3 regions of the Streptomyces sp. NPDC048424 genome follow, and region 2 is predicted to be linked to each of the others. Evidence: riboswitches for the same ligand, from Rfam matches in the RefSeq annotation. Region 2 holds a riboswitch; each other region holds the start of a gene.

Region 1 (9,756 bases), on a different contig from region 2:
AGCTCCTGGAGTTCCACCACGAGCCGCTCCCGCAGCCCGCGGTCCAGCTGTCCCAGCGGTTCGTCGAGCATCAGCAGCCGCGGCGACGGCGCCAGTGCCCGGGCCAGCGCCACCCGCTGCTGCTCGCCGCCCGACAGGGAGGCCACCGCCCGGCCCTGGGCCCCGGGGAGCCCGACCAGTTCCAGCAGTTCCGCCACCTGGGACGCGTAAGCGGCGCGCGCGCCACCGCGCATCCGCAGGCCGAAGGAGACGTTCGCGCCGACGTCGCGGTGCGGGAAGAGCTGGTGGTCCTGGAACATCAGGCCCACGCCCCGCCGGTGCACGGGCACGCCGGACTGGTCGTCCCCGCCCAGCAGCACCCGGCCCGCGGACACCTGCTGGAGTCCGGCGACGACCCGCAGCAGCGTGGACTTGCCGCTGCCGCTCGGCCCCAGCACACACACGATCTCGTGCTCGGCGACCTCCAGGTCCACGGAGTCGACGACCGCGCGCTCACCGAAGCGGACCGACACCCCTTCCAGCTGAAGCAGTGTCATCAGAACTCCCCGGAGGTCTTGTCGGGTCGCAGTCGCTCCAGCACCAGCAGGGACACCGCGCACACCAGCATCAGGATCGTGCTCAGGGCCATCGCCTGCCCGTAGTTCATCTCGCCGGCCCGCCCCAGCAGCCGCGCCACGGCCACCGGCAGCGTCGGCTGGTCCGCCCGCGCGATGAACACGGTCGCGCCGAACTCGCCCAGCGAGACGGCGAAGGCGAATCCGGCCGCGATCAGCAGCGCCCGCCGCACCAGCGGCAGGTCCACCTCCCGCCAGGCCCGCAGCGGTGACGCTCCGAGCACCGCGGCCGCCTCCCGCAGCCGCCCGTCCACCGCGCGCAGCACCGGCAGCATGGTCCGTACGACGAAGGGCACGCCCACCAGCGCCTGCGCCAGCGGCACCAGGATCCACGAGGTCCGCAGGTCCAGCGGCGGCTCGTCCAGGGTGATCAGGAAGCCGAAGCCCACCGTCACGGCGGACACCCCGAGGGGCAGCATCAGCAGCGCGTCGAAGCCCCGTACGAAGCGGCCCGCGCGCCGGGTCAGCGCGGCGGCCGCGAGTCCCCCGATGAACAGGGCGATCGCGGTGGCGGCGAGGGCGTACCGCAGGGAGTTCCAGATCGCCTCCAGCGGCGGCACCAGGAAGGTTCCGCCGCCGGCGCCCGCGTCCTGGAGCGCGCGGTAGAAGCCGAGGCCGTATCCGCCGGGGGCGTCGAAGGACCGCTCGACCAGCACGCCCAGCGGGAGCACGATCAGCAGCGCCACGGTCAGCAGCACCGCGCCCAGCAGCGTGCGCTGCGCCCAGCCGCGCGGCCGGTGCGTGGTCCGGCCCGGGTCCACCAGCCGCAGTGCGGTCTCGCGCCGGCGCACGGTCCGGGCGTGCACGGCGAGGATGCCGCCGATGGCGGCGAACTGCACCATCGTCAGCACGGCGGCCGTCGACAGGTCCAGGAGCTGCGCGGTCTGCCGGTAGACCTCCACCTCCAGGGTGGAGTACGCGGGGCCGCCCAGGATCAGTACGACGCCGAAGGAGCTGAAGGTGAACAGGAAGACCATCAGCGAGGCGGCGGCCACCGACGGGGCCAGCGCGGGCAGCGTCACGCGCCGCCAGGCGGCGAACCGGCCGGCGCCCAGCACCCGGGCGGCCTCCTCCTGGCGCGGATCCAGCTGGGCCCACAGCCCGCCGACCGTGCGGACGACGACCGCGTAGTTGAAGAAGACGTGTGCGAGGAGGATCGCCCAGACGGTGGTGTCGAGCCGGACCCCCATCGTCTCGTCCATCAGCCCGCCGCGCCCCAGCAGTGCGAGGAAGGCGGTGCCGACGACCACGGTCGGCAGCACGAAGGGAACGGTCACCACGGCCCGCAGCAGCTGCTTGCCGGGGAATTCGAAGCGCGCGAAGACGTACGCGCCGGGGAGTGCGATCAGCAGCGTGAGGACGGTGGAGGCGAGCGCCTGCCAGGTGGTGAACCACAGCACGCCGGCGATGTCGGGCCGGGTCAGGACCTCGCCGATCCGGCCGAACTGCCAGCCCTCGTCGGTCTTGAGGCCGCGTCCGACGATCGCGACGACCGGGTAGGCGAAGAACAGCCCGAAGAAGGCCAGGGGCACGGCCATCAGGGCGAGCCGGACGGCGGTCGCCCGGCCGCCCTCACGGGGGCCGGGGCCCGGCGCGGCGCCCCCCGACGCCGCGCCCGACCCCTTGGTACCGCTTACTTCACGACGAGCGAGGTCCATGCCTTGACCCACTGCTCACGGTTCTTGGCGATGGTCTCGGGAGCCACGTTCTCGGGCTTCTCGACCACCACTCCGTGCTTCGTGAACAGCTCCGGCAGGGCAGCGTCCTTCGTCACCGGGTTCACGAACATCTGGAGCGGCATGTCCTCCTGGAACTTCTTGCTGACCAGGAAGTCCAGCAGGGCCTTGCCGCCCGCCTCGTTCTTCGCGCCCTTCAGCAGGCCGGCGAACTCGACCTGGCGGAAGCAGGTGCCGGTGGCGACGCCCGTCGGGGCCTCGGCCGGCTGCGGCTCGCCGTACAGCACCTCGACCGGCGGGCTGGAGGCGTAGGAGACGACCAGCGGGCGGTCGCCCTTGGCCTTCTTGCCGCCCGCGGAGCCGGAGAACCGCTCGTTGTAGGCCTGCTCCCAGCCGTCGACGACCTCGACGCCGTTGGCCTTGAGCTTGCTCCAGTAGTCCTTCCAGCCCTCCTCGCCGTACTTGCCGACGGAGGCGAGCAGGAAGCCGAGGCCGGGCGAGGAGGTCGCGGCGTTCTCGGTGACCAGCAGGTTCTTGTACTCGGGCTTGACCAGGTCGTCCAGCGTCTGCGGCGGGGCGATCTTCTTGTCGGCGAAGTAGGCCTTGTCGTAGTTGACGCAGATGTCGCCGGAGTCGATCGGGGTGACCCGGTGCTCCTTGTCGAGCACGTACTCGGGCTTGACCGCGTCCAGGCCCTTGGCCTCGTACGGCGTGAAGATGCCGTTGTCGAGGGCGCGCGAGAGCAGGGTGTTGTCCACGCCGAAGAACACGTCGCCGCGCGGGGAGCCCTTGGTCAGGATCTCCTGGTTCAGGGCGGCGCCGGCATCGCCGGACTTCAGCACCTTGACGGTGTAGCCGCTCTGCTGCTCGAACTCCTTGAGGACCGTGTCGGTCACGTTGAAGGAGTCGTGGGAGACGAGGGTGACGGTCTTGTCGGTCGTGCCCGCGGACTTGTCGTCGGAGTCGCCGCATGCGCTGAGCGTGGTGACGCCCAGCGCGGCCGCGAGCGCGGCGCCCGCGATCTTCTTGGTGGTGCTCACTGGTGAATTCCTCCTGGGATGTCCAGGAGAAGACGCGGCCCTGCCCGGCGCTCTGTGGGAGCGGACGCCGGGCAGGGCGCAACAGCTTGAGTGGTGACCGAACTTCCTACCCCGAATGACCGGGGCGAGGTTCAGAGGGTCTGCGGATGACGGATACCGCACTCTCAGCGCTGTGGCGCTCCCCTGTCGGAATATGAAATTGGTTCGGCCACAGGGTACCCCGTGGCCGAATATGACCTCCGCTGACCGGAACCTAGCGCTCCGAGGCCGCGAGCTGGCCGCACGCGCCGTCGATCTCCTGGCCGCGGGTGTCGCGTACGGTCACGGGCACGCCGTGGCGGGCGATGGCCTCCACGAAGGCCTTCTCGTCCTCGGGCCGCGAGGCGGTCCACTTCGAGCCGGGCGTGGGGTTCAGCGGGATCAGGTTGACGTGGACGCGCTTGCCCTTGAGCAGCTTGCCCAGCAGGTCACCACGCCAGGCCTGGTCGTTGATGTCGCGGATCAGGGCGTACTCGATGGAGATCCGGCGGCCGGACTTCTCCGCGTACTCCCAGGCCGCGCCGAGCACCTCGCGGACGTTCCAGCGGGTGTTCACGGGGACCAGCGTGTCGCGCAGCTCGTCGTCGGGCGCGTGCAGCGAGACGGCGAGACGGCACTTGAAGCCCTCGTCGGCGAACCTCAGCATGGCCGGGACCAGGCCTACGGTGGACACGGTGATGCCCCGCTGCGACAGGCCCAGGCCGTCGGGCTCGGGGTCGGTGAGCCGGCGGATGGCGCCGACCACGCGGTTGTAGTTGGCGAGCGGCTCGCCCATGCCCATGAAGACGATGTTCGACAGCCGCGCCGGGCCGCCGGGGACCTCGCCGTCGCGCAGCGCGCGCATGCCGTCGACGATCTGGTGCACGATCTCGGCGGTGGAGAGGTTGCGGTCGAGACCCGCCTGGCCGGTGGCGCAGAACGGGCAGTTCATGCCGCAGCCGGCCTGCGAGGAGATGCACATGGTGACCCGGTCGGGGTAGCGCATCAGCACGGACTCGACGAGCGTGCCGTCGTGCAGCTTCCACAGGGTCTTGCGGGTGGTGTCGTCGTCGCACGAGATGTGCCGGATGACGTTCATCAGGTCCGGCAGCAGCTCCTGCTGGAGCTTCTCCCGCGAGCCGGCCGGGATGTCGGTCCACTCGGCCGGGTCGTGCGCGTAGCGCGCGAAGTAGTGCTGGGAGAGCTGCTTGGCCCGGAACGGCTTCTCGCCGATCGCGGCGACCGCCTCACGGCGCTCGGCCGGGGTCATGTCGGCGAGGTGCCGGGGCGGCTTCTTGGCCCCGCGAGGGGCGACGAAGGTGAGCTCTCCCGGAACGGGGCGGGCCATGGCAGGTACTCCTTGTAAGACGAAAGGCGCGCCGCAGAAGCAGCGCGCCTTTCTAGAGTAACCGCCCGGCGTCTCACACCGCCTTTTCGCAGGTCAGCCGGTGCCCACGAAGGCCGCCAAGAGCAGCCACACCACCGGGGCGGTCGGCAGCAGCGAATCGAGCCGGTCCATGATGCCGCCGTGGCCCGGCAGCAGGGTGCCCATGTCCTTGATGCCCAGGTCCCGCTTGATCATGGACTCGCCCAGGTCGCCCAGGGTGGCGCTGACCGCGACCGCGAGGCCGAGCAGGAGGCCCTGCCACCAGGCGCCGCCCACGATCAGGAACTCCATGCACAGCGCGCCGGCCGCCATCGCGAAGGCCACCGCGCCGAAGAGTCCCTCGCGGGTCTTTCCGGGGCTGATGCGCGGCGCGAGCTTGGTCTTCCCGAAGCGCCAGCCGACCGCGTAGGCCCCGGTGTCGCTGACCACGGTCAGGAGCAGGAAGGTGATCACGCGCTGGGGGCCGTCGTCGGCGGTGAGCAGCATCGCGACGAAGGTGGCCAGGAAGGGCACGTAGAACGCCGCGAAGGCGCCCGCCGTGACGTCCTTGAGGTAGTCCTCGGGCGGTTCGGTCATCCGCCACACCAGGACCGCCAGCACGGTCAGGGCCATCGCGACCCAGGCGCCCTCGGCCCCCCGGACGTATCCGGCGATGACCATGGCCGCGCCGCCGACCGCGAGCGGGACGAGCGGGGCCTTGATGCCCTTCTTCTCCTGCAGCCGGGAGGTCAGCTCCCACAGGCCCACGACGACCGCGACGACGATGACGCCGACGAAGACCGCCTTGACGATCAGCAGCGAGGCGAAGATCACCGCGCCGAGACCGACGCCGACCCCTATGGCGGCACGCAGGTCCCGGCCCGCACGCTTCTTCGGCGGCGGGGGCGAGGCGTCCTGCGGCTGCGGGGCATGCGGAGGCGGGGGGCTGGGCATGGGCTCCTGCGGCGGCGTATCGGCGCGGAAGAGGGGGCCACCGTCCAGGGCGGCCCCCCGATCGCGTGCTTCCCGGTCGTCGAAGTCACGGCCGGCGGCATCGGGCACGATGGGCATGGGCCGAGTGTGCGGGCCCACCTGCGCATCGTATGCGGGACCCGCCGGAACCGGCTCCGGCTGCCAGGAAGTGTCGTTCATCAGACTTCGAGGAGCTCGGCTTCCTTGTGCTTGAGGAGCTCGTCCACCTGCGCGACGTACTTCGCGGTGGTGTCGTCGAGCTCCTTCTCCGCGCGACGGACCTCGTCCTCGCCGGCTTCCTTGTCCTTGACGAGCTTGTCGAGGGCGTCCTTGGCCTTGCGGCGCACGGCGCGGATGGAGACCTTGGAGTCCTCGGCCTTGGTGCGGGCGACCTTGATGTACTCCTTGCGGCGCTCACCGGTGAGCTCGGGGAAGGTCACCCGGATGATCCGGCCGTCGTTGCTCGGGTTGACACCGAGGTCGGAGTCGCGGATCGCCTGCTCGATGTTGCGCAGCGCGGACGCGTCGAACGGGGTCACGATGGCCATGCGCGGCTCGGGCACCGCGAAGGAGGCCAGCTGGTTGATGGGCGTGATGGCACCGTAGTAGTCCGCCACGATCTTGTTGAACATCGCCGGGTGCGCACGGCCGGTGCGAATCGCGGCGAAGTCTTCCTTGGCGACGACGACGGCCTTTTCCATCTTCTCCTCGGCCTCGAGGAGGATCTCTTCGGTCACCACGTGCTCCTGCATGTCTTGAATGGATGGTTCGGGCGGGCGGGGCCGGCGGGGCCGGTCCGGGCTCGGTCCGACGGCGGACCGCTCAGGCCCGGGTTTCCTGGTCGCTGACGAGCGTGCCGATCTTCTCACCCTTGACGGCGCGGGCGATATTGCCCTCGGCGAGCAGCTCGAACACGAGGATCGGCAGCTTGTTGTCGCGGCAGAGCGTGATCGCGGTGGCGTCGGCGACCTTGAGGTCGCGGGAGAGGACCTCGCTGTACTCCAGCGCGTCGAACTTCACCGCGTCCGGGTTCTTCTTCGGGTCGGAGTCGTAGACCCCGTCGACACCGTTCTTGCCCATGAGCAGGGCCTCGGCGTCGATCTCCAGGGCGCGCTGGGCGGCCGTGGTGTCGGTGGAGAAGTACGGCATGCCCATGCCCGCGCCGAAGATGACGACGCGGCCCTTCTCCAGGTGGCGCACGGCACGCAGCGGGATGTACGGCTCCGCGACCTGGCCCATGGTGATGGCGGTCTGCACGCGGGAGTCGATGCCCTCCTTCTCCAGGAAGTCCTGGAGCGCGAGGCAGTTCATGACGGTGCCCAGCATGCCCATGTAGTCGGACCGGGCCCGGTCCATGCCGCGCTGTTGGAGTTCGGCGCCGCGGAAGAAGTTGCCGCCGCCGATCACGACGGCGATCTCCGCGCCGTCGCGGACCACCGCGGCGATCTCACGCGCGATGGCGTGGACGACGTCGGGGTCGACGCCCAGTCCTCCGCCACCGGAGAAGGCCTCGCCCGACAGCTTCAGCATGAAGCGGCGGCCCTTCTTGTCCTGGTCGCTCTTGTCGTCGGATGCGGTGTGGGGGTCCACGCCCTGATTCATGGAGATCTCCTCGTGCACATACGAAGAAGGCCATTGCCGGTGGGTCCTTGCGGTTCCCTCTACGGCAATGGCCTCCTCGTCAGATCTGCGGTCGCCTCGCGCAAGCGCGGACGACTGCCTCAGACCCTACCGGGGTCCGGTGTCCGTCGCGTACGGACGGACTCAGATGCCGACCTTGATGCGGGTGAAGCGCTTCAGGGTGACACCGGCCTCGTCCAGAACCTTCTGGACGGACTTCTTGTTGTCCAGGGCGTACGCCTGGCCGAGCAGCGTGGCGTCCTTGAAGAAGCCGTTGACGCGACCCTCGACGATCTTCGCGATGGCAGCCTCGGGCTTGCCCTCCGCGCGGGTGACCTCTTCGGCGATGCGACGCTCGGACTCGACCTTCTCGGCCGGGACGTCCTCGGCGGACAGCCACTGCGGGGCGAACGCGGCGATGTGCTGCGCGACGCCGCGGGCGACCTCGGCGTTCTCCTTGTCGAGCTCGACCAGGACGCCGATCTGGAACGGCAGGTCGGGCATCGTGCGGTGCATGTACGCGGTCACGTAGCCGCCGTTGAACTGCGCGAAGCGGTCCAGGACGATCTTCTCGCCGAGGTTGGCGTTGGCCTCGTCGACGAAAGCGGTGACGGTCTTGCCGGGCTCGATCTCGGACGCGAGGAGCGCCTCGATGTCGGCCGGGGAGGTGGCGGCCACGTGGGCGGCCAGCTGGTTGGCGACGGCCAGGAACTTCTCGCCCTTGGCGACGAAGTCGGTCTCGCACTTCAGCTCGACGATGACACCGGAGGTGTTGTCGTCGGCGATGAGGGAGACGACCGCACCGTTCTCGGCAGAACGGCCTTCGCGCTTGGCGACGCCCTTCTGACCCTTGATGCGGAGCGCTTCCTGGGCCTTGTCGACGTCACCGTCGGCGTCCACGAGCGCGTTCTTGCAGTCCAGCATGCCGGCGCCGGTGAGCTCGCGGAGCTTCTTGACGTCAGCGGCGGTGTAGTTCGCCATGAGTCTGTGATTCTCTCTCGAAGTCGTAGATCTACGGGTGAACGGCGGAGGTGCCGCGCTCGTGGCGCGGCTCCCCCGCCGTCATCGTCCGTGCTGTGAGTGCCCGGCGCGTTAACGCCGGGCGCTCTCAGTGGGTCAGGCCTGCTCGGCGTCGGCGGCCGGGGCCTCAGCCTCGGCGGCCGGGGCCTCGGTGACCTCGGCGGCAGCGTCGGCGGCCGGGGCGGCCTCCGCGTCGTCGGCCTTCTTGTCACCCTCGAGCAGGTCGCGCTCCCACTCGGCGAGCGGCTCGGCGGCGGCCTTCTCGCCCGGCTTCGAGTCGCCGGTCGCAGCGCCGGAGCGGGCGATGAGGCCCTCGGCGACGGCGTCGGCGATCACGCGGGTGAGCAGGGTGACGGAACGGATCGCGTCGTCGTTACCCGGGATCTTGTAGTCGACCTCGTCGGGGTCGCAGTTGGTGTCGAGGATCGCGACGACCGGGATGTGCAGCTTGCGCGCCTCACCGACCGCGATGTGCTCCTTCTTGGTGTCGACGATCCAGACGGCGCTGGGGACCTTCGACATCTCGCGGATACCACCGAGGGTCTTCTCCAGCTTGGTCTTCTCGCGGGAGAGGACCAGGAGCTCCTTCTTGGTGAGACCCGAGGCCGCGACGTCCTCGAAGTCGATCGCCTCAAGCTCCTTCAGACGCTGAAGGCGCTTGTAGACGGTGGAGAAGTTGGTGAGCATGCCACCCAGCCACCGCTGGTTGACGTACGGCATACCAACGCGCGTCGCCTGCTCGGCGATGGCCTCCTGGGCCTGCTTCTTGGTACCGACGAACATGATGGAGCCACCGTGCGCGACGGTCTCCTTCACGAACTCGTAGGCGCGGTCGATGTACGACAGCGACTGCAGCAGGTCGATGATGTAGATGCCGTTGCGCTCCGTGAAGATGAAGCGCTTCATCTTCGGGTTCCAACGACGGGTCTGGTGACCGAAGTGGACGCCGCTTTCCAGCAGCTCCCGCATCGTGACGACGGCCATGGCCATCTCCTTGGTTTCTCGGTTTGGTTCCTGACGTCCCACCGCGCCCTGCCCCCTTGAGGGGACCGAGAGACGCTGCCACCTGGCCTTTTCGGGCTGGTGCTGGGGCGTGCGAAGTCGACCCGGTGACCCGGATCGCCACAAGAAGTGTACGGGACCCGGCGGTATGCCGGGTGACGCCGTTGTCCACAGCGTCCGGACCGTCCACAGGCCCGCTCCCGGCCGCGTACGGGCGCGGGACGCTACGGCCATGACGACCTTGCTGCTCAGCCTGCTCCTGGCCCTGGCCCAGGCGGTCCTTCCGGGGCCGGCCCCCGGGCCCGTTCCCGGCGTCCGCCCGCTGCCCTCACCCCTGAGGGTGGCCCGCTGGTGGGACCCGCCGCCGACCCCGTACGCGGCCGGGCACCGCGGCGTGGACCTGTCCGCCCCGGTGGGCGCGGAGCTGC
Region 2 (9,756 bases):
GGAACATGTCGGTCGGGCTGTACGCGCTCGATGCCGGGCAGGTCGATCCGCAGCAGCCGCACCGCCAGGACGAGGTGTACTTCGTCGTGAGCGGCCGCGCCTCGATCACCGTCGGGGAGGAGACGACCACCGTGGCGCGCGGCAGCGTCGTCTACGTCCCGGCGGGCGTCCCGCACAAGTTCCACCACATCACCGAGGACCTGAAGGTGATGGTGGTGTTCTCCCCGCCGGAGAGCTGAGCGCCCCGGAGGTCTGGGGGTCGCCGCTCCGGTTCCCCTAAGGGGAGGGTCAGGGGACTCCGGGGGCTCGCGGGCCCCGATCCGGGGCCGTGGACTCCTAGCATCGAGAGCAGGAAGTCACGGACGAGGAAGAGGTCGAGGACATGAACGGCATCCGAGAGACATTCGCAGGCATGCCCTGGTGGGTTAAGTGGGTCGCCGTTCCGCTGCTGGCGCTGTTCGTGTTCGGCGGTGTGATCACCACCGTCCTGAGCGTGCTGATCGGGTTCGTCTTCAAGCTGCTCCTCTTCATCGGCCTCGTCGCCGGCCTGGTGTTCGTCGTGAAGAAGGTCGGCGGCCGTACGAAGTCCTCCTCCGGCGACTGGTAGGAGGAGGGCGGAACCGGACGAGCCGGGTGGTTCCGGGATTAAGCCAGGTGAGGGAACGTGAAGTGCTAAACCGCTCACATCCCGGGAATCGGCGGATAGAGTGGCAATCTGCGCCGATCCCTGGGCACCGAAACCCGGTACTGCCGCTCTGACCTGCGGCGAAGCCAACGAGCCGCCGAGTACGACCCCCAGGGGCCACGGCATACGCGGGGGCGGCCCCCGCAGGGTGGGTCTCGCCGAAGGCCCGCCGCCACACCTGGGGGTGAGCTTTGTCTCCGGTTCACAATGCCGGTGTGCCGACACTGATCGGTTCGGTGCAGAGGGCGCTGAGACTCCTCGAAGCAGTGGGGTCCCATAGCGAGGGAGCGCCGGCGAAACAGCTCGCGCGCGAGGCCGGGCTCCCGCTTCCCACCGCGTACCACCTGCTGCGCACCCTCACGCACGAGGGCTATCTGCGCCGGGAGGGCGGGGTCTTCGTCCTGGGCGACGCCGCGGGTCGGCTCGCCGGTGGGGGACTCCAGCAGAAACGTCGCAGCATGATCCTCGACTCCCTCGCGCACTTCCGCGACGCGGTCGGGGCCCCCGTCTACTTCGCGGTCTACCGCGAGGGTGAGATCGAGGTCGTGGGCGTTTCCGACACCCAGGCCAGCCCGGCCTGCGAGGAGTGGGCCGACTTCCGTGCGACCGGCCATGCTCACGCCATCGGACAGTGCCTGCTCGGACAACTCGACGAGGAAATGCGCAAGGACCATTACGACCGTCATCCGGTCGAGCCGATCACCGCTTATACCGTGCGGGATCTCCGGTCCCTGGAGTACCGGATCGGGGCCCTCGGGCGAATGCAGCCAGTAACCGAACGCCAGGAATATGCGCTTGGCACAGTCTGTGCGGCCATCCCCATCACAGCGGGCGATACCGCCGCAACCATGGCGATTTCTCTACCCTTGCACCAGGAAGATCGATTGCTCTATGTAGTCGATCGGCTACGGAGTGAAGTAGGCGCGCTGTTGAGCACCCTCTCGTTCTCTATCAGTATCTGAAAACTCACTCCTTGTGATCTGCTAGCGCTTCCACCACTCTTGTCAAGAGGAGCCTGGGGGATCATTCCTGGCCACTTCCACTACAGCGGGGTAGGCAATGCGCGAGTCGGTACAGGCAGAGGTCATGATGAGTTTCCTCGTTTCCGAGGAGCTCTCGTTCAGGATTCCGGTGGAACTCCGGTACGACGCCCGTGATCCCTACGCGGTCCGGCTGACCTTCCACCTTCCCGGAGACGCGCCCGTGACCTGGGCGTTCGGCCGGGAGCTCCTCCTCGACGGCATCAACAAGCCGTGCGGTGACGGCGATGTGCACATCGCCCCCACCACTCCGGAAGACCTGTCCGACGTCCACATCCGGCTGCAGGTCGGCGGCGACAGGGCCCTGTTCCGCGCCAGCGCGGCGCCGCTCGTCGCGTTCCTCGACCGCACCGACCGGCTCGTACCGCTCGGACAGGAGCGGAACCTGGGCGACTTCGAGGAGAACCTCGACGAGGCGCTCGGCAAGATCCTGGCCGAGTCGAAGCAGAACGAGCAGAACGCCGGCTGACCCACCACCCTCAGCGCTTGCGCCGCCGGCCCCGGCCGCCGCGGACCGGCGGCGAGGCCGGCGTGACGTTCGGGGATCCCGGCCGGTCGGCGGAAACCACCAGCGAGGCCAGCGCCGTCGTCACCGGGACCGAGGCCACCAGTCCGATCGAGCCCACGAGGGTCCGTACGATCTCCACCGCGACCAGCTCGCTGTTCGCCACCGAGCCCATGCTGCTGTTCGCGATGGAGAACAGCAGGAGCAGCGGCAGTGCGGCACCCGCGTAGGCCAGCACCAGGGTGTTGACCACCGACGCGATGTGGTCGCGGCCGATCCTGATCGCCGCCCGGTACAGGCCGCGCGGCCCCATCGAGGGGTCCGCCGCGTGCAGTTCCCAGACCGCCGAGGTCTGGGTGACCGTCACGTCGTCGAGTACGCCCAGCGATCCGATGATGATGCTCGCGAGCAGCAGACCGCTCAGGTCGATGTCCGGGTAGAGCCCGTGGATCAGCCCGGTGTTGTCGTCCGTGTTGCCGGTGAGGGACGCCCAGTCGATGAACACCGAGCCCAGCAGACCGATCAGCAGCAGCGAGACGAGGGTGCCGAGGACGGCGACCGAGGTGCGGGCGGTCAGGCCGTGGCACATGTAGAGCGCGATCAGCATGATGGCGCTCGCCCCGACCACCGCGACCACGAGCGGGTTCGAACCCTGCAGGATGGCCGGGAGGATGAAGAGGGTCAGCACGCCGAAGCTGACGATCAGCGCGATCAGGGCGAACAGCCCGCGCATCCGCCCGACGAGGACGACCGCGACCGCGAAGATGCCGGCCAGTACCGCCAGGGGGATCTTGCGGTTCACGTCGATCACGGAGTACTGGAGGTCGCGGGGGGCGTCCGGCGCGTACGCCACGACCACCTCCTGGCCGTCCGTCAACTGCCGTGGCGCCCCCGGCTGGACGATCTCCACGAAGGTGCGGCCCTTGTCCGGGCCGGTGCCGACCTCGACGGTGGCCTTCGCGCACTCCCCGGTCTGCGCCGCCTGGGCCTCGCGGCCCTCGGGCGTGGTGGGGTCGGCGGTCGGCGGTACCTGCGCGGCGTTCACGGACTTGCAGTCGACGTGTTCGAGGGAGACGACCTTGCCCTGCTGCGTCTGCCGGTCGAAGCCCACCCCCGTGCGCTCGTGGCCGGGGGCGCCGCCCGGCCAGAGCACCACCATGCCGATGAGGACGGCGGTGGCGAAGGGGATCAGTACGGCCGCGATGACCTTGCGCAGGTGCTTCGAGACGGGGGCCGCCGGGCCGTGCCCGTGGCTGTGACCGTGACCGTGCGAATGACCGCCGGAGGGGCCGGCGGACGGCCCGGACGAGTGCTCTGCGGAGTGCCCGGGGCCGTGGTGCTCGTGGCCGTTGTGGCCATGGGGCTGTGTGGGCTCGGTGGGGGGCTGCGGCGAGGGCGTCACCAGCAGATCATCGCAAGAGATGAGGGGGCCCACTGTTCAGCACGCCATGGATGACGCTAGCGTGGGGGCACCTTTGCACAACGCGGGAGCTCGGAGCACCGGGCTGAGAGGACGCTGATCACCGTACGCGCATCACGGATGCGTACGGGAGGAGGCTGCGTCGACCGCCGAACCTGTTACCGGGTAATGCCGGCGTAGGGAGATAGGTCTCATGACCATTCAGGACGCACGCACGCCTGCCGTCAGCCAGGACGCCGACGGCCAGACCGAGCGCCAGCCCGGCTGGCACAAGGGCTACGTCGCGGGCTCCCGCCCCGACATCCGGGTGCCGGTCCGCCAGGTCCACCTCACCAACGGCAAGGACGTGACGCTCTACGACACGTCCGGTCCGTACACCGACCCGCAGATCGAGACCGACGTCCGCCGGGGCCTCGCCCCGCTGCGGGAGAACTGGATCATCGGCCGCGGCGACACCGAGGAGTACGCGGGCCGTCCCGTGCGCCCCGAGGACGACGGCATCAAGCACACCTCGCCGCGCGGTGGCCTCAAGAACCTCGACGCGGTCTTCCCGGGCCGCCCGCGCCAGCCCCGCCGGGGCCGTGGCGGCGCCGCCGTCACGCAGCTCGCGTACGCCCGCCGGGGCGAGATCACCCCGGAGATGGAGTACGTCGCGATCCGCGAGAACGTCTCCCCCGAGGTCGTCCGCGAGGAGATCGCCGCAGGTCGCGCGGTGCTTCCCGCGAACGTGAACCACCCCGAGATCGAGCCGATGATCATCGGCAAGCGGTTCCTGGTGAAGGTCAACGCCAACATCGGCAACTCCGCGGTCACCTCCTCCATCGAGGAGGAGGTCGACAAGATGACCTGGGCGACCAAGTGGGGCGCCGACACGGTCATGGACCTCTCGACGGGCCGCAACATCCACACCACCCGCGAGTGGGTGCTGCGCAACTCCCCCGTCCCGATCGGCACGGTGCCGCTCTACCAGGCGCTGGAGAAGGTCGACGGCCGCGCCGAGGACCTGACCTGGGAGATCTACAAGGACACGGTCATCGAGCAGGCCGAGCAGGGCGTCGACTACATGACGGTCCACGCCGGCGTGCTGCTGCCCTACGTGCCGCTGACCGCCCGCCGCAAGACCGGCATCGTCTCGCGCGGCGGCTCGATCATGGCCGCGTGGTGCCTCGCGCACCACAAGGAGAACTTCCTCTACACGAACTTCGAGGAGCTCTGCGAGATCCTCGCGACGTACGACGTCACGTACTCGCTGGGCGACGGCCTGCGCCCCGGCTCCATCGCGGACGCCAACGACGCGGCCCAGTTCGCCGAGCTGAAGACGCTGGGCGAGCTCAACACGATCGCCAAGCGGCACAACGTCCAGACGATGATCGAAGGCCCGGGCCACGTCCCGATGCACAAGATCAAGGAGAACATCGACCTCCAGCAGGAGATCTGCGAGGAGGCGCCGTTCTACACGCTCGGCCCGCTGACCACGGACGTCGCACCCGCGTACGACCACATCACCTCGGGCATCGGCGCCGCGATGATCGCCTGGTGGGGCACCGCGATGCTCTGCTACGTCACGCCCAAGGAGCACCTGGGCCTGCCGAACCGCGACGACGTGAAGACCGGCGTCATCACCTACAAGATCGCGGCGCACGCCGCCGACCTGGCCAAGGGGCACCCCGGTGCCCAGGAGTGGGACGACGCGCTGTCGGACGCGCGGTTCGAATTCCGCTGGGAGGACCAGTTCAACCTGGCCCTCGACCCGGTCACGGCCCGCGAGTTCCACGACGAGACCCTCCCCGCCGAGCCGGCCAAGACCGCGCACTTCTGCTCCATGTGCGGTCCGAAGTTCTGCTCGATGAAGATCTCGCAGGACATCCGCCGCGAGCACGGCGGTGACCTGAAGGCCGACGAGATCCAGGCGGGCATGGCGGAGAAGTCCGCCGAGTTCGCGGCCTCGGGCAACCGCGTCTACCTGCCGCTGGCGGACTGACGCGACGCACGAGCGGAGGGCGCCGCTCCATGGCCTGTCGGGCCGGGGCGGCGCCTGCCGCGTGAGGCGACCACGAGGTACGGGTCCACCGTGGCTCGTGGCGCACGGCGGGTCCGCGGGGCGCCACGAGCCCCGGCGGTTACTCCGGCCGCTGCTCCGGGCCGCCGAAGTCCGGGCTGGTGAAGTCCGGGGGCGTGTAGCCGGGGCGGGGCCCCTCCGAGGGGGATCCGGGACTGGTGAAGTCGGGCCGGGAGTAACCCAGGTTGGGGATGCGCCCGGCCGCCGGCGTTCTGGGGGTCGGGAAGCCCGGCCCCGCGCTCGGATCGGCCAGCGCGTCCCGCAGGAACGGCATGATCCCCCGCTCCAGCAGGGCGTGCCGCCAGGCCTCGCGGGCCCGCGCCACCTCGTCGGGTACGGCCTCGGTCTCGTCCGCCACCACTTCGGTCGAGCTGTTGCGGACGGCCGTCACCAGCAGCCCGATCACCGCGAACAGCAGCGCCGCCACGGTGAGCGCGCCGAACAGCCAGCCCGCCGTCAGCATCGTCTCGGCGAAGGCGGGTTCGGGCTCGATCAGCTTCAGGCTGTAGCCCACGAGCAGGAATATCAGCATGGCCGTGCCCGCCAGGACGGGCGCGAGGACCGCGACCACGGCGCTGACGCCCGCGCCGCCGCCCATGCCCTGTCCGCCGTCCTCGTCCCCCGCGGCGCCGGGTGTGGACAGCACCTCGTCGCGTCGTTCCTCGCGGACCTTCACGTAGTGGCCGTACTCGGCGGCGGCCGCCGCCGCCAGCAGTGCGCTGGCCCCCTGGGCCATGGTGCGCAGCTGTTCGGCGTTCAGCCGTTCGCCGAGGGTGGCGAGCTCGGGCCGTTCGTTCGCGGTGCGCAGCGCCTCGTCGAGGAGCCGGTCGAATTCTGGTCGGTCTTCGGTCAGCAGGTGCGGAGCGCTGGTCATGTGCATCCCCCGATGCTCCGTGGAAGCCGGTATCCCCGCGTAGAACGGGGCACCGGCACAAACGGAGGAGAGCCTGCTACGGATAGAGCGATGGTAGAGCGCCCGCACCACGCCGTGACAGGGGCTTTCCGGAAATACCCCTATGCGTAAGCTCTCAGTCGCTCAGAGGGAGTTGTACGACAAGCAGCTTGCCCGCCATCGTCACCCCGCCGTCCATCGCGATGGCGAGCCCTTCCGCGTACACGTGCGGGCCGTCCACGGCCTCCGGGCCGCGCGTCTCGTCCCCGTCCTCGGTGCCCACCTCGCCGAGCAGGTACGGGATGGGGCTGTGCCCGTGCACGACGCGGCTTCCGCCGTAGGTGCCGAGCAGTTCGCGAACGGCCTGCGGGCCGGTCCCCTCGTCACGGAAGGCGAACCGCTTGGTGAACTTGCGGAAGAGGTCCCAAGTGATGTCGGCGTCGCCCCGGTTGAGGAGCTCGTGGATGGTGTCGTTGACGTCCTCGATGGAGTCGCCGTAGTCGAGGTAGGCCGTGGTGTCGGAGTGGAGCAGCAGGTGGCCCTCCTCCAGGACGGCCGCGTCCAGCCGCGACATCCACTGCAGGTGTACGTCCTGCAGGCGATCCATGTCGGAGCGCTGGCCGCCGTTGAGGAGCCAGGCGGCCTGGAAGGTGGCGGTGCCGGCGCCGGAGACGACGGGGGTGTCGCCGAACCGCTTGGCGCCGATGAGCAGCAGCTCGTGGTTGCCCATCAGGGCCTTGCAGTAGCCCCCGGCGGCGGCGGCCTCGGCGGACAGCCGCATCACGAGGTCGATGACGCCGATGCCGTCGGGGCCGCGGTCGGTGAAGTCGCCGAGGAACCAGAGCCGGGCGTTGCCGGCGGACCAGCGGCGTTCCGCGTCGATGAGGCCCTGGGCGTGGAGTTCGGTGACGAGCTCGTCGAGGTAGCCGTGGACGTCGCCGACGACGTAGAGCGGGCCAGGGCCGTCGGCTGCGGCCTCCTGCGGGACGTACTGGACCTGGACGGTGTCGCCGGGACCGCCGAGGGCGCCGCGGCCGATGATCGGCAGGTCGCGGTGGGTCGGGGTGTAGCCCTCGAAGTCGTCGTCCTCGGGGGTGTGGCTCGTCGCGTGCACGGGATGCGAGGCCGGCGGCGCGGTCGGCGGTGCTGCGGTCGGCGCGGTCGGCGCCGGCGCGTAGCCGGGCTGCGGCGGCACGGCCGGCACGCTCGGCGTGCCGTCGTCGTAGTACGCCGGGTACTCGCCGTAGACGGGAGCCTCGCCGGGATTCCCGGCGTAGGCGGCGGGTTCGGTGGCTGGAACCCGGAAGTCCCGCAGCGTGTCCGTCCGCATCGCGGGTCCCTGACCGGCCCCCTGAGTCATCGACCCCTCCACCACCGTCGCGCTGCCGTACACCTGCGGACCCTCCTGACCTCCGGGGAGGAGGGTCCGTGATGTCGTGCGCCCATCATAGGAATGCGGCTCGCGCTCTGTGACGCACCAGGGGTGGTGAATCCTTTGCGGAGCCGATCGTTCCTACCGTTTTCTACCGATATCGGTGTTGCTGAAATGCTCGGCCGGGTCCTCGACAGGCCGACCGGACGGTCTGGCGGTCAGTCCTTGGCCGGGGAACGGGGCGGACTGACGGTCGTACGCGGCTGCCTGCGCTGCGACGAGGTACGGATGATGAGCTCGGTCGGGACGACCTGTTCGACGGGTCGCCCGGTGTCCACTCCCTCGATCGCGTCGATGAGCAGCTGCACGACGGCGGTGCCGATGCGGCGCGGTTTGAGGGAGAGCGTGGTGATGGGCGGTTCGGTGTTGGCGTAGACGGTGGACTCGCTGCAGCAGACGAGCAGCAGGTCCTCGGGGACGCGCAGGCCGTAGCGCCGGGCGGCGGCGAGCAGGTCGGTGCCGTTGGGGTCGAAGAGCCCGTAGACGGCGTCGGGCCGGTCGGGTCGGGCGAGGAGCCGGTCGGCGGCGACGGCGCCCGCGCACGGGTCGTGGGCGGGGTAGGACTCGTAGACGGGGTCCTGGCCGACGCGCTCGCACCAGTTGAGGTAGGCGGTGGTGGAGAGCCGGGTGTAGGTGTCGGTGGTGGTGCCGGTCAGCAGCCCGATCCGGCGGGCGCCGGCGGCGGCGAGGTGGTCGAGCAGGCCGAGTACGGCGGCTTCGTGGTCGTTGTCGACCCAGGCGGTGACGGGGAGGGAGCCTGCGGGGCGGCCGTCGGAGACCACGGGCAGGCCCTGGCGGACCAGTTCGGTGACGACGGGATCGTGGTCGGAGGGGTCGATGACGACGGTGCCGTCGAGGGCGACGTTGGACCACACGTCGTGGCGGGAGGTGGCGGGGAGGATGACGAGGGCGTAGCCGCGGGCGAGCGCGGCCGAGGTGGCGGCCCTGGCCATCTCGGCGAAGTAGGCGAATTCGGTGAAGGTGAAAGGTTCATCCCCGTACGTCGTCACGGTCAGGCCGATGAGGCCCGACTTGCCGGTACGGAGGGTGCGGGCGGCGGCCGACGGGCGGTAGCCCAGTCGGTCGGCCACCTCGCGAACGTGGCGGCGGGTGGCGTCCGGCAGCCGCCCCTTGCCATTGAGCGCGTCGGAGACGGTCGTGATGGAGACGCCCGCCGCGGCGGCCACGTCCCTGATGCCGGCCCGGCCCTGTCGGCCGGCGGCCCGCCGGGTGGTCTCGGTCCGGCTCACCTGATGCTTCCCTGCTGCTGTCATGGCGAGCCGATAGTAGGGCTCGGTGGGGTGGGTGGTCCGGGTGCATATGCACGCGTTGACAGGCACGATTCCGCATGGTTCGCCACCCCCAATGACCTTGGAAATGAAGGTATTTGATCGCTAAGAGTGAGGGTGGAGCTTGTCGGCGGGTCCGGGCATGCCAAAACGGTGTGGTCTCGGGACGGTCTCAACTCACCTGCACGAGGGACGCGCGCCACGGCGCAGGCCACCGGCGCGCGCATATATGCGCGCGCTCCCCCGCATTCCAGGCGCCCCCATTCTCGGAACGGCGGAATCCTCATAAGGTGAGCAGTATTGAGTCGACGGCGACGTCGGACGGGACGGTCGAGGAGGACCTGCGGTGAGCGAGAAGAGCCCGAAGCTGCGCGCCGAGCTGGACGGCATTCCGACGTACAAGCCCGGGAAGCCGGCTGCCGCGGGAGGGCCCG
Region 3 (9,756 bases), on a different contig from region 2:
CCCGTACCCGGCCCTGCGCCGCAGCGGGCTGCTGCGCCGCCGCCCTCCGACCCTCGCCGAGGTCGCCGACCGGGAGCTGGGCGGCGCGCTCGGCGAGCTGCTGACCGGCGTCGTGCGCACCTACGGGATCGACCCCGCCACCGCGCCCGGTTCGGCCACGGTGCTCCCGTACATGGAGCAGACCTTCGGCAGCTGGTACGTGCGCGGCGGGATGCGCGCCCTGGCCACCGCCGTGTACGAGCGCTGCCTGGAGCGGAAGGTCGCCTTCACGTTCGGGGCGGAGGTGCGCGAGGTCCTGGTCCGCGACGGCCGCGCGGCCGGGCTGCTGCTGGCCGACGGCAGTGAGGTGACCGCCGATCACGTGGTCTGCGCGATCGACCCCCGGCAGCTGTCCGCCGGCCCGACGCGGCGGGCGGCGGACGCGGTCCCGGCCCGCGGGCCGCAGGCGCCCGGCCGGATCACGCTGCTGCTCGCACTGCGCGGCGCCCGCCCCGCCACGGCCGCCCACCGCACCCTGGTGCACGCACCGGGGGCGCAGGTCACCGTGCTACGCCCGGACGATCCCGCCACCCGGCCCGACGCGGAGCACGAGGCGGTCACCGTGAGCGCCGTGTACGGGCCCGGGACCTCGGAGCCCGGCGAGCTGCTGGACCTCGCGGAGAAGGCCGTCCAGGGGCTGCGGGAGCGGCTGTTGTGGCACGAGGTGCGCACCCCGGCCGATGTCGAGGCGGCGACGGGTGCGCCCGGCGGCGCGGTGCCGTCGCCCGCCCTCGCGGGGGCCGGCGGCCGGCTGCTCCACCCGGCCAACACCACGGACGTGCCCGGGCTCTACCTGGCGGGCGGCTGGGCGCATCCGGGCGGCGGGCTGCCGCACGCCGGGATGACCGGGGCGCTGGTGGCCGGGCTGATCGTGGAGGGCGCGGAGTTCCGCGGCTCGCAGTGAGCCCTCAGTAGCGGTACTGCTCGTACCCGCCCTGCTGGGGGTACGGGTACTGCTGCTGTTGCGGCTCGCCCTGGTCCTCCATCGGGTAGGGCTGGCCGGCCCCGTCGGTGGACCGCTGCTGGGGGACCCAGACCCCGCCGGGCGGGGTGTCCGTGGAGTACTGCTGCTGTCCGTAGTCGGCGTACGGGGTGTAGTCGTACGGCTGGGGCGGGACGACGCCGCCGCCGGTGCCGATGTACGGGTCCGAGTAGGCGGCGTAGACCTGCTGCTGGTCGCCCGTCGGGTAGCCGCCCGAGTAGTCGTAGCCGCCCTGGTTCTGTTGGTCGTAGTACGCCGCGTACTGGTGGGCGTCCTGTTCCGCCGTGGTGAACGGCGAGGCGAAGGCCGCCGTCTGGGCGGCCTCGGGCGCGAGACTCTGTATCCCGTAGGACCCGGTGTCCTCGGGCACCGGCTCCGGGCTGTAGACCACCGGCGGCGCGTCCCGGAGCGACCGCTCCTCGACGGGCCCGTCCCCGGCCCCGTCCGCGTCCTCGTACGCGAGCGCGGTGACCTGGAGCGCCGGCTCCTGCTGCGCCGCGGGGCTTCCGGACCGGCGGCGCCTGGACTGCCGTACGGGTTCCCCGCCACGGCGCAGGGCCCAGCCGGCGACGAAGCCCTTGCGGAAGGAGAGCGTCACCAGGGTCTGGCCCACGGCGAACGCCGCCGCGCCGGCCCCGATGACCAGCACCGACGGCAGCACCACCCCGGCGACCACGCCGAGGAAGCCGGCGAAGGCGAGCAGGCGCCAGCGGAGCCGGGCCTTGTACTGCATCAGGACCTCGGCAAGCAGCCACAGCGCGACGAAACCGAACGCGATGTAGAGGACCGTCATTCCCATGCATGGCCCCTCTCGGTACGGCCGCCGGCGCGGGAACGGGGGGCGGCCGCTCAGGCCCGCTGGTGCAGGCCCAGGTTCTCGTAGATTTCGAGAGTCGCCGTGGAATTGTTCAGCGTGATGAAGTGCAGCCCCGGGACACCCTCGGACAGCAGCCGCGCGCAGAACTCCGTGGCGAACTCGATGCCAATGGAGCGTACAGCGGCCGGATCGTCCTTGACGGCGAGCATGCGCTCTTTCACATGCGCGGGGAAGACCGCGTTGCTGAGTTGGGGCAGCCTGTCGAGCTGCTTGATCGCCACAACAGGCATGACCTCGGGGATGATCGGGGTCTTGCAGCCCGCCTTCTCGACGCTGTCGCGCAGGCGCAGATAATTCTCCGGATCGAAGAACATCTGGGTGATCGCATAGTCGGCGCCCGCGCGGCACTTGTCCACGAAGTGCCGGATGTCCGTGTCCCAGTCCGTCGAACGCGGGTGCATCTCGGGGAAGGCCGCGACACCGACGCAGAAGTCGCCGGACTCCTTGACGAGGCGGACCAGGTCGGCGGCGTAGTGCACGCCCTCGGGGTGCGCCACCCACTCGCCCATCGGGTCGCCCGGCGGGTCTCCGCGCACGACGAGCATGTTCCGGATCCCGGCGTCGGCGAACTGCCCGATGACGTTGCGCAGCTCGGCGACCGAGTGGTCCACGGCGGTGAGGTGCGCGACGGGAGTCAGGGTGGTGTCGGCGGCGATCTCCTGGGTGGCCTTCACGGTGCCGCCGCGCGTGGAGCCGCCGGCTCCGTAGGTCACGGAGACGAAGCTGGGGGATACCGCCTCGACCCGGCGCAGGGCGTTCCAGAGGTTGCGTTCGCCCTTCTCCGTCTTCGGGGCCCAGAACTCGAAGGAGTACGAGCGCCCGGACGCGAGGAGGTCGCGGACCGTGTGTGCACGATCCGACCAGGTGGAAGCGGTACCAGAGGCCATGTGGGCAGGTTAGACGCGGCCGGCCGGTCACCGAAGCGCTGTCCGCCTTTTGGACACGTTTTTGGACACCTGGGGGGCCGGCTCTGGTCAAGCGGGGGCCGGGGCGCTAGGCGCTCGCCCTGCCCTTGCGACCTCCGGGCCTTCGGCCTCTGTCCGGGCGGACAGGACTCAGCCGCGCCGGGCCCGGACGCGCTTGGCGAGCTCCGCGGCGGCCGCACCGGGGTCGGTGGCCTCGGTGAGGGCGCGGACGACCACGACGCGGGTGGCGCCGGCGTCCAGCACCTCGTCCAGGTTCGTGGTGTCGATGCCGCCGATGGCGAACCAGGGGCGGTCCTGCTCCAGCGAGGCCGCGTACCGGACCAGCCCCAGGCCGGGGGCGTGGCGGCCGGGCTTGGTGGGCGTGGGCCAGCAGGGGCCGGTGCAGAAGTAGTCCACGCCGGGCTCGGCGACGGCCGCGTCGACCTCGTCCTCGGCATGGCAGGAACGGCCGATCAGCACGTGCTCGCCGAGGATGGCGCGGGCCGCGGGGACGGGGATGTCGCCCTGGCCGAGGTGCAGGACGTCGGAGCCGATGGCGTGGGCGACGTCGGCGCGGTCGTTCACGGCGAGGAGCTTGCCGTGGCGGCGTGCGGCCTCGGCGAACACCCGGAGGTGTTCGAGTTCCTCCCCCGCCTCCATGCCCTTGTCCCGGAGCTGGACGATGTCCACGCCTCCGGCCAGGACGGCGTCGAGGAACTCGGGGAGGTCACCCTGCCGCTTGCGGGCGTCCGTGCAGAGGTAGAGCCGGGCGTCGGACAGCTGCATGGGTGGACCCCCCGTGGTGGAGGCGGTGTACGGGCGCGGGCCCGTACACCGCGGTGGAGCGAACTGCGGATCAGGTCAGAGGGCGAGCGCCTGAGCGCGGCGCTTCACCTCCGTGCCGCGATTCTCGCTCAGCGCCTGCACGGGCGTGCCGGGCAGGGTCGGATCCTCGGTGAAGAGCCACTCCAGGATCTCCTCGTCGGTGAAGCGGTCGTCGCGCAGCACGGTCAGCAGCCCGACCAGGCCCTTGACGACCTTGTCACCGTCGATGAAGGGGGCCGGTACCTGCAGGGCGCGGTTCTCGCCCCGGCGTACGGCGATGAGCTGCCCTTCCTTCACCATCTGGCGGACCCGGGTCACCTCGATGTTCAGCATCTCCGCGATGTCGGGGAGGTGCAGCCACGAGGGGACAAGGGCATCGATCTTTGCGTCAATCTCGGTCACGGAGACAAGCCTGCCATCTCGGACTGGCCGCCGGTACCTGGGCGGCCCCGTACGGGTCGCCGCCCGTACCGGGGCGCCGCCCCGGACCCCGCGTCCCGAACGCCGGCGAGGCCGGAATTCAGGCCGTGGCCGACTTCAGCGGGGTGGCCGGGTCCGCGACCTTGGTCGGGTCCAGTGGCACCGCCGCTTCGATGAGCTTGCGGCCCTGGGCCACGTCGCGGGGGCGGCCCACCGCCAGGACGGCGACCAGGGCGCCGGCCCGCAGCCAGCACACCGACCAGGTCGCCCCGGCCGGGTCGCCGCGCCAGAGGAGGGTGTCGGCCCCGCCGTGGTGCCCGGCGTACTGCACGAAGCGCCCGAACTGCTCGGACCAGAAGTACGGCACCGGGTCGTAGACCTCACCCGCCTCACCCGCCTCCCCGACCGCCCGGGCCCCGGCCAGGATGTTCGCCGCGACCGTCCGCGGCCCCTGGAGCGCGTTGTCCCAGTGGTGGACGAGCAGCCGCTTCCCGTACCGCGCGGACGGGAAGGAGGCGCAGTCGCCGACGGCGTACACCCCGGGCAGCGAGGTGTGCAGGTGGGCGTCGGCGGTGACCGAGCCGTCGGGGCCCCGTTCCACGCCCGTCCCGGCCAGCCATGCGGTGGCGGGCCGGGCTCCGATGCCCACGACGACCGCGCCGGCCGGCAGGGTCCGCCCGTCCGCGAGCAGGACCCGGCCCTCCTCGATCCCGGCCACCTTCGCGCCGGTGATCAGCTCGGCGCCGGCCTCCTCGTACCAGCGCGCCATCGGCTCGGCGACCTCGGCGGGCAGTGCCCCCGCCAGCACCCGGTCCGCCGCCTCGACCACGGTCACCGCGCAGCCGGCCTCGCGGGCCGCGGTGGCGAATTCGGCGCCGATCCAGCCCGCCCCGACGACCACCGCCCGGGGCGCGCCCGCCAGGACCGGGCGCAGCCGCGCCGCGTCGTCCAGGGTGCGCAGCAGGTGGACGCCCGGGACGCCCTCGGTGCCGGGCAGGGTCAGCGGCTCGGCGCCGGTCGCGAGCACGAGGACCTCGTACGGGACCGGACCGGCCTCGGTGTCCAGCTCGTGGTCGGCGGCCCGCAGTCCGGTGACCTCGGTGCCGAGCCGCAGCTCGATGCCGAGCCCCTCGAAGTCCACGTCGAAGGCGGAGTCCTCGGCCTTGCCGAGCAGGACCGCCTTGGACAGCGGGGGTCGGTCGTAGGGCTGGTGGGGTTCGGCTCCCAGCAGGGTCAGGGGGCCGTCGAAGCCCTGCTCGCGCAGGGCGACCGCGGTCTGCACCCCGGCCATTCCGGCGCCGACGATCACGACGCCGCGCTGATTGTGTTCCGTCTGCTCGCTCACCCGGCCACCCTAGTCATCTGACGCTCCGTCAGGAATAGGTGCCGCCTTACCGGCCGTCCGCGGCCGGGTTAGTCTGGCCACCGTACCTATCGCGGGAGTCCGGCGCACCGGGCTGAGAGGGAGGCTGGCCGGCCTCCGACCGTACGAACCTGATCCGGGTCATGCCGGCGAAGGGAGGGGCTGGACGCCCATGCACTCATCTCTGAAGGGATCCGACGTCCTCGTCATCGGGGGCGGGATCATCGGCCTGGTCACCGCCTGGCGGGCCGCGGCGCGCGGGCTGCGCACCGTACTCGCCGACCCGGCACCCGGCGGCGGCGCCGCCCAGGTCGCGGCCGGCATGCTCGCCCCCGTCACCGAACTGCACTACGGCGAGGAAGCCCTGCTGGGCCTCGGTCTCGCCTCCGCCGCGCGCTACCCCGACTTCGCCGCCGAGCTCGCCGACGCGAGCGGCGGCATCGACATCGGCTTCCGCACCTGCGGCACCCTCGCCGTCGCCCTCGACGCCGACGACCGCCTCCACCTGCGGGAACTGCACGCGCTGCAGCGCCGCTGCGGCCTGGAGTCCGAGTGGCTCACCGGCCGCGAGTGCCGCCGCCTGGAGCCCATGCTCGCCCCGGGCGTACGCGGCGGCCTGCGCGTGGACGGCGACCACCAGGTCGACCCGCGCCGGCTCGCGGCCGCCCTGCTGGCCGCCTGCGAGCGGGCCGGCGTGATCATCCACCGGGCGGCGGTGGAACGGCTGCTGGTCACCGCCGACCGGGCGGCCGGGGCCGCGCTCGACGACGGTACGGAGCTGCGCGCCGGCCAGGTGGTGCTGGCGGCGGGCTCGCTCAGCGGCCGGCTGGCGGGCGTACCGGCGGAGGTGGTGCCTCCCGTACGGCCGGTCAAGGGACAGGTCCTGCGGCTGTCGGTGCCCCCGGCCTACGCGCCGTTCCTCTCCCGGACCGTCCGGGCGGTCGTCCGCGGCAGCCACGTCTACCTGGTGCCGCGCGAGAACGGCGAGCTCGTCGTCGGCGCCACCAGCGAGGAACTCGGCTGGGACACCACGGTCACCGCGGGCGGGGTCTACGAACTCCTGCGCGACGCCCACGAACTGGTCCCCGGCATCACCGAACTCCCCCTCACCGAGACCCGGGCGGGGCTGCGCCCCGGCTCGCCCGACAACGCCCCGCTGCTCGGCCCGACCGACCTGCCGGGCCTGCACCTGGCCACCGGGCACTACCGCAACGGGGTGCTGCTGACCCCGCTCACCGGTGAGGTGCTCGTGGAGCTGCTGGCCACCGGCGAACTTCCGGAGATCGCGCGCCCCTTCAGCCCCCGCCGGTTCTCCGCCGCACGTCAGGAGTCGTACGCATGAGCCTCCCCGTATCCGTCTCCGTCTCCGTCAACGGCGAGCCGCGCGAGGTCGCGGCCGGCACCACGCTCGACACGGTGGTCGCCACCCTGACCGCGGCCCCCTCCGGCGTCGCCGCGGCCCTCAACGAGACCGTGGTCCCGCGCGGGCAGTGGCCGGCCACGCCGGTGGGCGACGGCGACCGGGTCGAAATCCTCACCGCGGTCCAGGGGGGCTGAGCGGCATGGCTGACGACCTCTTCACCCTGGGCGGCCGGACCTTCTCCTCCCGCCTGATCATGGGCACCGGTGGGGCCCCGAGCCTGGACGTGCTGGAACGCTCCCTGGTCGCCTCCGGCACCGAACTCACCACGGTCGCGATGCGGCGCCTCGACCCCACGGTCCAGGGCTCCGTCCTCTCCGTCCTGACCAGGCTCGGCATCGCGGTCCTGCCCAACACGGCGGGCTGCTTCACGGCGGGCGAGGCCGTGCTCACGGCCCGGCTGGCCCGGGAGGCACTGGGCACGGACTGGATCAAGCTGGAGGTGGTCGCGGACGAGCGGACCCTCCTGCCGGACGGCGTCGAGCTGCTGGACGCCGCCGAGATCCTGGTGGACGAGGGCTTCACGGTCCTCCCGTACACGAACGACGACCCGGTGCTCGCCCGGAAGCTGGAGGACGTGGGCTGCGCGGCGATCATGCCGCTCGGGTCCCCCATCGGTTCGGGGATGGGCATCCGCAACCCGCACAACTTCGAGCTGATCACGGAGCGGGCGTCGGTACCGGTCATCCTGGACGCGGGCGCGGGCACGGCGTCGGACGCCGCCCTCGCGATGGAACTGGGCTGCGCGGCGGTGATGCTGGCCTCCGCGGTGACGCGGGCGCAGGAGCCGGTGCTGATGGCGTCCGCCATGCGGGACGCCGTCTCGGCGGGGCGGCTCGCGTTCCGCGCGGGGCGCATTCCGCAACGCCGCTTCGCCGAGGCCTCCTCTCCTGCGGAGGGCCGAGCCGTCCTGGACCCCGAACGCCCGGCGTTCTGACCCGCGGGTCTCCCGCCGGCGCTCCGCCCCGGACCCCCTACGGCGCTCCGCGCCCGCGCCTCAAACGCCGGCGAGGCTGAAAGGCGCGGAGCCCCTGGTGGCGGCGGCGCGGGCGGCTCGGACGTCACAGCTGCGCTGCAAGGCGGACCACCCAGGCGGGGTAGCCGCGGCGCCCCAATAGAATCGCGGCGTGGATACGACCCTGGAAGACCCCCTCGTCGGGCGCGTGCTCGACGGCCGCTACCGCATCGACGCCCGCATCGCGGCCGGCGGCATGGCCACGGTCTACCGGGCCGTCGACACCCGCCTCGACCGCGTGCTCGCCCTGAAGGTGATGCACCCGGCGCTCGCCGCCGACGCCGCCTTCGTCGACCGCTTCATCCGCGAGGCGAAGTCCGTGGCCCGGCTCGCCCACCCCAACGTGGTCGCCGTCTTCGACCAGGGCACGGACGGGCCGTACGTCTACCTCGCCATGGAGTACGTCTCCGGCTGCACCCTGCGCGACGTGCTCCGCGAGCGCGGCGCGCTCCAGCCGCGGGCCGCGCTCGACATCCTCGAACCCGTGCTCGCCGCCCTCGGCGCCGCCCACCGGGCCGGCTTCGTCCACCGCGACATGAAGCCCGAGAACGTCCTGATCGGCGACGACGGCCGGGTCAAGGTCGCCGACTTCGGGCTGGTCCGGTCCGTGGACTCGGTCACGAACACCACCGGATCCGTCCTCGGCACCGTCTCCTACCTGGCCCCCGAACAGATCGAGAGCGGCGTCGCCGACACCCGCGTGGACGTCTACGCCTGCGGTGTCGTCCTCTACGAGATGCTCACCGGCGCCAAGCCCCACCTCGGCGACAGCCCCGCGCAGGTCCTCTACCAGCACCTCCACGAGGACGTCCCGCCGCCGTCCGCCGCGGTCCCGGGGCTCCCCGTCGGCCTCGACGAGCTCGTCGCGCAGGCCACCGCCCGCAATCCCGAGCTGCGCCCCTACGACGCCGCCGCGCTGCTCGGCCTCACCCGTGAGGCCCGCGGCCGGCTCAGCGACGCCGAGCTGGACGCCGTACCGCCGCAGGCGCGCGCCGAGGTGCGGTCCTCCGCCGAGGACCGCACCGGTGTGATCCCGCGCCCGGTGGCCGCGCAGCCCGTGAACCTCACCTCCCGGCTGGAGACCCTGCCGCCGCCGCCCGCCGCGCCCGCCGCGCACCGGCAGGCGCCCGCCGGACGCCCCCGCCGTGGCGTGTTCCTGATCATCGCCGGGGTGCTGCTCGCCCTCGGGGTGGGCACCGGCGTCTGGTACATCAACTCCGGCCAGTTCACGAAGGTCCCGAACCTGCTCGGCAAGACCGAGGCGCAGGCCCGGTCCCAGCTGTCCGCGGCGGGGCTCGGCGTGAAGGGGGTCGACCGGAAGTTCAGCGACGCCTTCGACCGCGGGACGGTGATGAACACCGATCCCCCGGGCGGCCGGCGGATCCGCGGCAACGGCGCCGTGACCCTCACCATCTCCCGCGGCCCCGAGGTCGTTGCCGTGCCCAACCTCAAGGGCAGGCCGCTGGAGGAGGCCAAGGCCGAGCTGACGAAGTCCGGGCTGGCGCCCGGCATCGTCACGCAGGCCTTCAGCCAGGACGTCGCTCTGGGTTCGGTGATCAGCTCCGACCCGGCGGTCGGCGACAAGCGGGCGCCGGACACGGCGGTCTCGCTCGTCGTCAGCAAGGGCCGCCCGGTGTCGGTCCCGACCGTGACCGGGCTCCCCGTCGACCAGGCGACGGCCAGCCTGGAGGCGCTGGGGCTCAAGGTGGCGACCGCCCCCGAGCAGGTCAACTCCCCCGCGGCGGCCGGCACGGTCGCCAACCAGTCGATCGGCGCCGGCACCCAGGCCGCGGCCGGTGACACGGTCACGCTGACCGTGTCCAAGGGCCCGCGCCCGGTTCCGGTCCCGAACGTGACCGGCCAGGACGTGGAGGCGGCCCGCAAGGCGCTGGAGGCCGCCGGCTTCAAGG

What was found. Region 2 has a riboswitch for thiamine pyrophosphate ahead of thiC (phosphomethylpyrimidine synthase ThiC). Riboswitches for the same ligand answer to the same signal wherever they lie in the genome.
Region 1: another riboswitch for thiamine pyrophosphate. It lies ahead of AB0D29_RS29785 (thiamine ABC transporter substrate-binding protein); the one in region 2 lies ahead of thiC (phosphomethylpyrimidine synthase ThiC).
Region 3: another riboswitch for thiamine pyrophosphate. It lies ahead of thiO (glycine oxidase ThiO); the one in region 2 lies ahead of thiC (phosphomethylpyrimidine synthase ThiC).

Annotation. Positions count from the first base shown of each region.
Region 1 is NZ_JBEZKE010000027.1:34,206-43,961, reverse strand. It holds gene AB0D29_RS29795 (ABC transporter ATP-binding protein) at 1-536, opposite strand, end outside; gene AB0D29_RS29790 (iron ABC transporter permease) at 536-2,152, opposite strand; gene AB0D29_RS29785 (thiamine ABC transporter substrate-binding protein) at 2,248-3,330, opposite strand; TPP riboswitch at 3,416-3,525, opposite strand; gene rlmN (23S rRNA (adenine(2503)-C(2))-methyltransferase RlmN) at 3,584-4,696, opposite strand; gene AB0D29_RS29775 (phosphatidate cytidylyltransferase) at 4,790-5,866, opposite strand; gene frr (ribosome recycling factor) at 5,866-6,423, opposite strand; gene pyrH (UMP kinase) at 6,509-7,288, opposite strand; gene tsf (translation elongation factor Ts) at 7,451-8,287, opposite strand; gene rpsB (30S ribosomal protein S2) at 8,423-9,310, opposite strand; gene AB0D29_RS29750 (M23 family metallopeptidase) at 9,561-9,756, shown strand, end outside.
Region 2 is NZ_JBEZKE010000015.1:25,742-35,497, forward strand. It holds gene AB0D29_RS21855 (cupin domain-containing protein) at 1-239, shown strand, start outside; gene AB0D29_RS21860 (DUF5326 family protein) at 383-607, shown strand; gene AB0D29_RS21865 (helix-turn-helix domain-containing protein) at 901-1,647, shown strand; gene AB0D29_RS21870 (SsgA family sporulation/cell division regulator) at 1,745-2,194, shown strand; gene AB0D29_RS21875 (YibE/F family protein) at 2,205-3,665, opposite strand; TPP riboswitch at 3,705-3,850, shown strand; gene thiC (phosphomethylpyrimidine synthase ThiC) at 3,844-5,631, shown strand; gene AB0D29_RS21885 (hypothetical protein) at 5,771-6,589, opposite strand; gene AB0D29_RS21890 (metallophosphoesterase) at 6,738-7,976, opposite strand; gene AB0D29_RS21895 (LacI family DNA-binding transcriptional regulator) at 8,192-9,307, opposite strand; gene hisC (histidinol-phosphate transaminase) at 9,669-9,756, shown strand, end outside.
Region 3 is NZ_JBEZKE010000020.1:106,954-116,709, forward strand. It holds gene AB0D29_RS26280 (NAD(P)/FAD-dependent oxidoreductase) at 1-943, shown strand, start outside; gene AB0D29_RS26285 (hypothetical protein) at 948-1,820, opposite strand; gene metF (methylenetetrahydrofolate reductase [NAD(P)H]) at 1,871-2,785, opposite strand; gene thiE (thiamine phosphate synthase) at 2,954-3,589, opposite strand; gene AB0D29_RS26300 (Rv2175c family DNA-binding protein) at 3,665-4,030, opposite strand; gene AB0D29_RS26305 (FAD-dependent oxidoreductase) at 4,149-5,393, opposite strand; TPP riboswitch at 5,475-5,586, shown strand; gene thiO (glycine oxidase ThiO) at 5,584-6,753, shown strand; gene thiS (sulfur carrier protein ThiS) at 6,750-6,968, shown strand; gene AB0D29_RS26320 (thiazole synthase) at 6,974-7,768, shown strand; gene pknB (Stk1 family PASTA domain-containing Ser/Thr kinase) at 7,959-9,756, shown strand, end outside.